Regions from separate parts of the Streptomyces sp. CA-135486 genome, predicted to be linked through region 2. Evidence: riboswitches for the same ligand, from Rfam matches in the RefSeq annotation. Region 2 holds a riboswitch; the other holds the start of a gene.
What was found. Region 2 has a riboswitch for cyclic di-AMP ahead of ACQEVG_RS00940 (M23 family metallopeptidase). Riboswitches for the same ligand answer to the same signal wherever they lie in the genome.

Region 1 (3,616 bases), on a different contig from region 2:
ATCAGCCCGGCCGGACTCCACTCGGACCGGGTCTGAAGAGCGGCCGGGGTGGCGGGTGCATCACGGCACCCGCACCCCGACACCGCTACAGAGGCAGCAGATTGGGGCGCTTGGCCTCGACATGGTCGCCGGAGCTCTCGCCGCGCAGTCGCCGCCCGATCCATGGCACCAGATGCGTGCGCGCCCACTGGATGTCGTCCCGGCGCACCTCCAGGGGGCCGCGCGGCGGCTGCGGCGGCCACGGCTGGTCCGGGTCGGCGGGCACCTCGATGCCGAGCACCTGGGCGGCGCGCAGCGCGACCCTGGTGTGTCCCTCGGGCGAGAGATGCAGCCGGTCGGCGTCCCAAGCACGCCTGTCCTGGACGGACTTGAGCGACCAGAGGTCCAGCACGGGGCAGTCGTAACGGTCGGCGATGGCCCGGACATGCGCGGTGTACGTGGCGATCCTGCCGCGCAGATGGCGCAGTACCGGCACGTCGCGCGTGTCGAAGCCGGTGGTCACCATGACCGTGCCGACGGCTCCGGTGAGCTCGGCGACGGCCCGCTCGAAGCGCTCGGCCACGTCGTCCGGGTCGGTGCCCGGCCGGATGATGTCATTGCCGCCGGCGCAGAACGTCACGAGATCCGGGGCGAGTTCCTTGGCCCTCGGCACCTGTTCCGCCACGATCTGGTCGAGGAGACGGCCGCGTACGGCGAGATTGGCGTACCTGAAGGTGTGCTCCGGCATCCGGTCGCCGAGCAGGACCGCGAACCGGTCCGCCCAGCCGACGTACGTCCCGTCGGGGCCCGGGTCTCCGACCCCTTCGGTGAAGCTGTCACCGATAGCCGCGTACGACCCGAATGCGCCACTGGTCTTGTCTCTCGAATCGTCTGCCACGAGCCCATATCTTTCCCTCACGGATGTGACCTACGCGACCGTAAGGAGGGGTTGACGAGGGGTGATCTATACCACCGGTCAAGTTTCGCCCAACCCGGAATACGCCGAATCCCCTCGCGCCGCTGGGGGATTCGGCACGAGGGGATCGGCTGGACCGGTGGATCAGATCGAGACGCCGTGCTGGCGCAGGTACGCCAGCGGGTCGACGTCCGAGCCGTAGCTCGGGCCGGTACGGATCTCGAAGTGCAGGTGCGGACCGGTGGAGTTGCCGGTGGAGCCGGACAGGCCGATCTGCTGGCCGCCGCTCACGCTCTGGCCGGAGGAGACGGCGAGCGAGGAGAGGTGGGCGTACTGCGAATAGCTGCCGTCGCCGTGCTGGATGACGACCTCGTTGCCGTACGCGCCGCTCCAGCCCGCGGAGACGACGGTGCCCGGACCGACGGCCTTGACCGTGGTACCGGTGGAGGCGGCGAAGTCGACACCGGTGTGGTAGCCGCTGGACCACATGGAGCCGGCGAGGTGGTACGGAGTGATGACGGTCGCGCCGCTGACCGGGGCCGTGAAGCCGGAGCCGCTGGTCTGCGAGGCGCTCGCCGAGTCACCGGAGGAGGACTGCGCGGAGGCCTTCGAGGCGGAGTCCTGGGCGTCACCGGACGAGGACTTTGCCTGGCGCTCCGGGCGCGGCTTCGACTCGTCGTGGGCCTTCGCCTTCGACTTCCCGCCGAGGGTGAGCTTCAGGCCCGGGTGGATCAGCGAGGGGTCGTCGCCGACCTGCTTGCGGTTGTCCTCGTACAGCTTCTTCCAGCCGCCGCGGACATGGTGCTCGTCGGCGATCTTGGAGAGATAGTCACCGGCGACGACGCGGTAGGTGGTGGGGGCGGCCTGCTCCTTGGCCAGCGGGGCCGCGGCGGCGGCAGTCGGCACCTGGGAGGTGGCGGCGGTCACCGCCGTGTGGGAGGTCGCGGCGGGCGCGGTCTTGCCGGCCGCGTGGGCGCCTGAGGCACCCATCAGCGGAAGGGCGATGGCGGCGCCACCCGTACCGGCGGCGACGAATCCGCGGGTGATCGGGCTGGTCCTGGGACGGCGGTGCTTACCCTTTCCGGGCATGGCGCATTCCTCTCCGGCGCCTGCGAGGTGAGCTGTCGGGTTCGGGCTGGAGATGCCCGGTCGCGGAAAAATGCACGACTTAACCCCAAGCCGTCCCGGATGTCCGGAATCGGCATACTTCTTGGGTCCCCCGCTCCTGCCACGCGTGGGTGGGTTTCGAATTCCGGTCGGCGGCAGGATTAGGCGGTCCGTCCGGATTGACGGTGACGCTAAACGAGCCGGATCAAAAGGAACAAGCCACCGCTTTCGCCGATCATGGGCCACCGTGACATCAAGGGGAAATTTCCCGTCACCCTCCGTGGACCCGGGAACCGCAACTCTCCAGCCGGTAAGGGAATTCACTCCCCGCGCGCCGCCACGGACCGTCACGAATATGATCCTGCTCACGGGTCGTACCCCATCTCCCTTGAAGACGGGGCACGTTATACCGAATCATCCAATTCGGACAGAAGCGTCATTTAATGACGATGACTCTCACTTACCCCCACATTGCTGCTTTTGCCGGAGGAAATTCCACCGCGCTGCGTCCGGTCCCGCCGCGAGTCGCCTCAGCGGCGGCGCAGCCTGATCACGGTGGCGTCCAGGTCGCCCTTCAGTCCGGTGTGCAGTCCGTGGTGCAGCAGCACGGACCCGCGGTGTACGGCGCCGGTGTCCACGCACTCGTAGCCGGCCGCCGGGTCGACGCCGCGCAGCCGCAGCCGCGGCGGCTGCTCTCCGTAGTGCTGCGCCTGCAGCCAGACGAGTACGACGGTCTCGTCGCCGCGGATGTACTGCACGGCGCTGAGCCCGCCCTCGGGCGCCCTGAGCCGGTACAGCTCGCCGTGCTGCACCAGCGGCCGGATCTGCTTGTAGAGCTCCACCCAGCCGCGCGCCTCGGCAAGCTCCTCCTCGCTCCACTCGGTGAGGTCGCCGCCGACCCCGAGCACACCGGCCATCGCGCTGACGAAGCGGAAGCGAAGCGTGCTGACGCGGCCATTGAGCTGGACATTGGGGCTGTCGGTGACCCAGGCAGCCATGACCCGCGCCGGGTGCAGCTGAGTGAAGCCCTGCTGGATCGCGAGCCGGTCCAGCGGATCGGTGTTGTCCGAGGTCCACACCTGGTCGGTGCGGGAGAGGATGCCGAGGTCGATCCGGCCGCCGCCGCCCGAGCAGGACTCGAAGGCGACGGACGGATGGGCGGCGCGCAGCCGGTCGATGAGCGCGTACAGCGCGTGCACATGCGCGACCCACAGCTTCTGCGGGTACGGTTCGCCGGGCCAGCCCGCGTCCGTGAAGCAGCGGTTGAAGTCCCATTTCACATAGTCGACGGGCGCGCTCGAGAGCAGCCCGTCCAGCCGCTCCCAGAGGTACTCCTGTACGTCCTCGCGGGCGAGGTTCAGCACAAGCTGGTTGCGGAACTCGGTCCTGGCACGGCCGGGGTGGTGCTGCACCCAGTCGGGGTGCGCACGGTAGAGATCGCTGTCGGCGTTGACCATTTCCGGCTCGACCCAGATCCCGAACTGCATCCCCAGTGCATGCACTTCGTCGGCAAGCGGCTTGAGCCCCTCGGGAAAGCGTTCGGCGTTGGGGCTCCAGTCGCCGAGTCCCGCACGGTCGCTGGTGCGCTGCCCGAACCAGGCGTCGTCCACGACG
Region 2 (3,616 bases):
CTTCGGCCCCTTCGGCTTCTACGCCGTGTACGGCGCGTTCATGGTCCCCGCCTTCGGGCTGCTGACCTGGCTGACGATCTGGACGAGGCAGCGCGAGCTGCGCACCATATCGACGGAGCTGCCCGCGTACGCCGCCGCCGGCTGGCTGATGACGGCCGAACCGCGCGCCCTGTCCTCGATGCGGGCCCGGTCGATGGCGCGCGACGTCGCCCGGCGGACGCACGGACCGGCCGCCGCGCACGCCGTTGCGGAGTACGAGCGGTTCGCGACGACTCTGGCCTTTCTGCGCCACCGGGCCCACCGCGGCGCGGCGGGCCCGGACTTCGTGGAGCGCGAGCAGGAGCTGCTGCACCACCTCTGGCAGCGCAAGCACGTCGCGGGTCCCGCGCTGACATACGCGGCGCAGGCGACGGGCCGGGTGCTCACGCCGCCGCCGTACCGCGACTACGGCGGCTACAACCCGTACCGCAATGGCTAGGCCCTGTCCGGCCGGCTGACAGCAGCCGCCGAGCGGGGCTACGCCGACGCCGCCGTCAGCTCGGCCACCTCCTCGGCCGTCAGCTCCAGCTGACGGTCTCGGACTCGCCGCCCTCGTTGCCCGGCGCCCATGCCGAGTAGGCGTCGGCGGTGTCGACGAAGTTGCCTCCGGCAGCGGCGTACGCGTCGAGCACGGCGAAGGACTGTGCCTGGTCGGCGGTCCAGCCGAAGACGTTGCCGCCGAGGGCGAGCGGGAAGACGGCGAGATCGGACGGCCCAAGCGTACGGAGAGAAGTCATGGGTTGATCAACGGCCGTACGGTGCGACCTATTCCACACCGCACCTCCCGCAGGGCCGCCGCCGCGTACGGGGGAGCGCGGCGCGCGACAGCGCCCCACGCGCCGAAGGACGCGAGGGGCGCAGAGCCGTGCGGAACGTCAGACGGTGAGGCCCTTGTCGCGCAGCCAGGTCATCGGGTCGATGCCCGTCCCGCCCGCCGTGTGGACCTCCAGGTGCAGATGCGGGCCGGTCACATTGCCGGTCGCACCCACGCGGCCGATCGTCTCGCCCGTCACCACCTTCTGGCCGGCGCTGACCGAGATCGAGGACTGGTGGGCGTACCAGATCTCCGTGCCGTCATCGAGCTCCAGCACCGTGCGGTAGCCGTAAGAGCCGGACCAGCCCGCCGACTTGACGGTGCCGCTGTGGACCGCCTTGAGCGGCGTGCCCGTCGGCGCGGCGAAGTCCAGGCCGGTGTGGTAGCCCGAGGACCACATGGAGCCGGCTTCGCCGAAGGTGGAGGTGATCGTGTACGAGGAGGTGGGCAGCGAATAGCTCGCGGCGAGCTTGGCAAGGCGCGCGGCCTCCGCCTTGGCCGCCGCGGCCTTCTCGGCCGCGAGCTTCTCCGCCTCGGCCTTGGCCTCCGCCGCGGTCTGCTGCTTCCTCGCCTCCGCCGCGGCCTTCTCGGCCGCGAGCTTCTCCGCGGCCGACTTCGCCTCGGCGTCCGCCTCCGCCTGCTGCTGCTCGGCCTGCTGGAGGATGCGGGCGCGCAGCGCCTCACCCGCGCCTGCCGCGCCATCGGCAGCGGTCTTGGAGCCCGTGTCCGAGGCGAGCGCCACCGCCGTGAGCGGGGAGGTGTTGCCGGCGTCGTCGTCCGAGGAGTCGTCGGACAGGAAGGAGCTCACGCCAGGAAGGGACTTGGCGTCGGGCAGGTTGTCCGCGATCGAGTCGGGGAGCGATATGGAGACCGGCGGCTTGCCCTGCGCGGTGGCCATGCCGCCCGCGCCGACCGCGGCGATCACGCCGACGCCGAGCACCGTGGAGCTGCGGGCGAGACCGCCGCGCTGCTTGACGACACGGTGCCGTCCGCGCACCGGACGAACGGAGTCCTCGGTGGGGTTCCATTCCTCCCACGCCCGCTCCGCCCCCTCTTCGCCGCTGAAGAAGTCGGGCCTGAAGGGTGCTTCTGGGGCAGGGGTGTTGGACGCCACTGAGGCGTACTCCTTTCCTTCCTTCTCGCCTACCGGGTTAGCTGACGGGTTCGGAGCAGGAAGGTCTCCTACGAGCGCTTCGGCCGCGGAAAAGAGCGGCAAAAGATGCCCGATTCACCCCAATTGGTGGTTCCCCGGTTCCCTTGCGGGATTCGGCGCGTGCGCACGGTGCCGTCTCTTGCGACGGCTGGGACGACCGCGCTGCGTTATCGAACGTTAATAGACGCCAGGGCCGTATTCCAAGCTGTTCCGGGTGATCGTTAACGAGTTCGTCACGGACTTAACGGGACACAAGCGGCCGGATACGGGCGACTTGATCACCTCTTCCCTCACACCCTCACCTGACGGTGATTCATCTGTTGTGCGGAGAGGTGCACTTCGACTACGCACAGTGCAGGTCCGGCGGCCGCCCTCACTGAGTCTTCGCTCGGACCACAGGCACGGTCCTGCGGCGGCCCGGCTGCCCCTTCGCGGGACGGCTGACCGCCAGCAGAGCCAGGTCGTCCGTCAAGCCGCCACCGGTATGCCGTCGTACATCGTCGACGAGCGCGTCCAGCAGCTCCTCGGGCCCGGGAAAGAGCCGGCCGTCGAGCTGCACGGCCGGGTCGTAGAAGACGCCGTCCGCGTTGCGCGCCTCGGAAAGGCCGTCCGTGTAGAGGAGCAGCGTCGCCCCGGCGGGCAGCGGAAACGAGTCCGCGCTGTCCGGCCATCCGCTCAGCTCGCCCATGCCCAGCGGCAGCGCGGCCTCGGTCGGCACAAGCGCGTGCACCTCCCCGTCGGCGTACAGCACCAGCGGTTCCGGATGGCCCCGGTTCACCACACGCACCATCTCGTCGCGGCGCGGGATCTCGGCGATCACTGCCGTGGTGAACTCCTCGAAGATCTCCAGGCTGTCCCGCCGTGTGCCCTCGCGCGCGAGGGCACGCTCCAGGCGCTTGGCGACCCCTTCGAGCGTGGCCTCCTGCTCGGCCGCCTCCCGGAACGCGCCGATCACCACGGCCACCGCCTCGACCGCCTCCATCCCCTTGCCCCGTACGTCGCCGACCACCAGGCGTACCCCGTACGGAGTGTCCTGCACGGCGAAGAGATCACCGCCGATGAAGGCGTCCGCCTGCGCCGCCTCGTACCGAGCGGCGACCTGCAGCCCGCCGATCCGTTCGGCGGGCGTGGGCAGCACGGCGCGCTGCGCGGTCTCGGCGATGACGCGGGCGGAGGCGAGGCGCTCGCCGCTGAGCCGTACGACCCGGTTGATGATGAGCGCGAGCCCGGCGACGGTGACCACGGTGAACAGCTCGGTGTTGGCCGAGACACTGTCCAGGGTGTCGTTGTACATGTGCAGACCGACCACCGCGGCGACGGCCGCGACACCCGTGAGCAGGGTGGTGAGCCAGGAGAAGAAGGGGGCCGCGATCAGCGGGGCGGCCGCGAAGAGGGGGGACGCGGTGAACTCGGACGGGGTGGAGAGATCGAAGATGACACCACCGATGATCAACAGCGTAGGCAGCGCACGGACAAAGCTGCGAGCGCTGATGCCGCCGTGCTGTCCTCGGTACCCCACGAGTGATCTCCTGCCCAGTCCGCCCAGGCTGCGGAAGGTACCGCGCCCTTCCCAGGCTGGCCGGAGCCGCGCCGCGCGGCGACTCACCGTC

Region 1: it holds a riboswitch for cyclic di-AMP, as region 2 does, so the genes downstream of both, ACQEVG_RS33300 (M23 family metallopeptidase) here and ACQEVG_RS00940 (M23 family metallopeptidase) in region 2, are expected to answer to the same signal.

The regions. Positions count from the first base shown of each region.
Region 1 is NZ_JBNJMM010000002.1:3,000,207-3,003,822, reverse strand. It holds gene ACQEVG_RS33310 (carbohydrate kinase family protein) at 1-36, shown strand, start outside; gene ACQEVG_RS33305 (SGNH/GDSL hydrolase family protein) at 86-877, opposite strand; gene ACQEVG_RS33300 (M23 family metallopeptidase) at 1,040-1,984, opposite strand; cyclic di-AMP (ydaO/yuaA leader) riboswitch at 1,987-2,146, opposite strand; gene ACQEVG_RS33295 (alpha-galactosidase) at 2,533-3,616, opposite strand, start outside.
Region 2 is NZ_JBNJMM010000001.1:172,459-176,074, reverse strand. It holds gene ACQEVG_RS00950 (PrsW family intramembrane metalloprotease) at 1-478, shown strand, start outside; partial or broken gene ACQEVG_RS00945 (aldo/keto reductase) at 570-776, opposite strand; gene ACQEVG_RS00940 (M23 family metallopeptidase) at 915-1,967, opposite strand; cyclic di-AMP (ydaO/yuaA leader) riboswitch at 1,979-2,135, opposite strand; gene ACQEVG_RS00935 (PP2C family protein-serine/threonine phosphatase) at 2,380-3,525, opposite strand.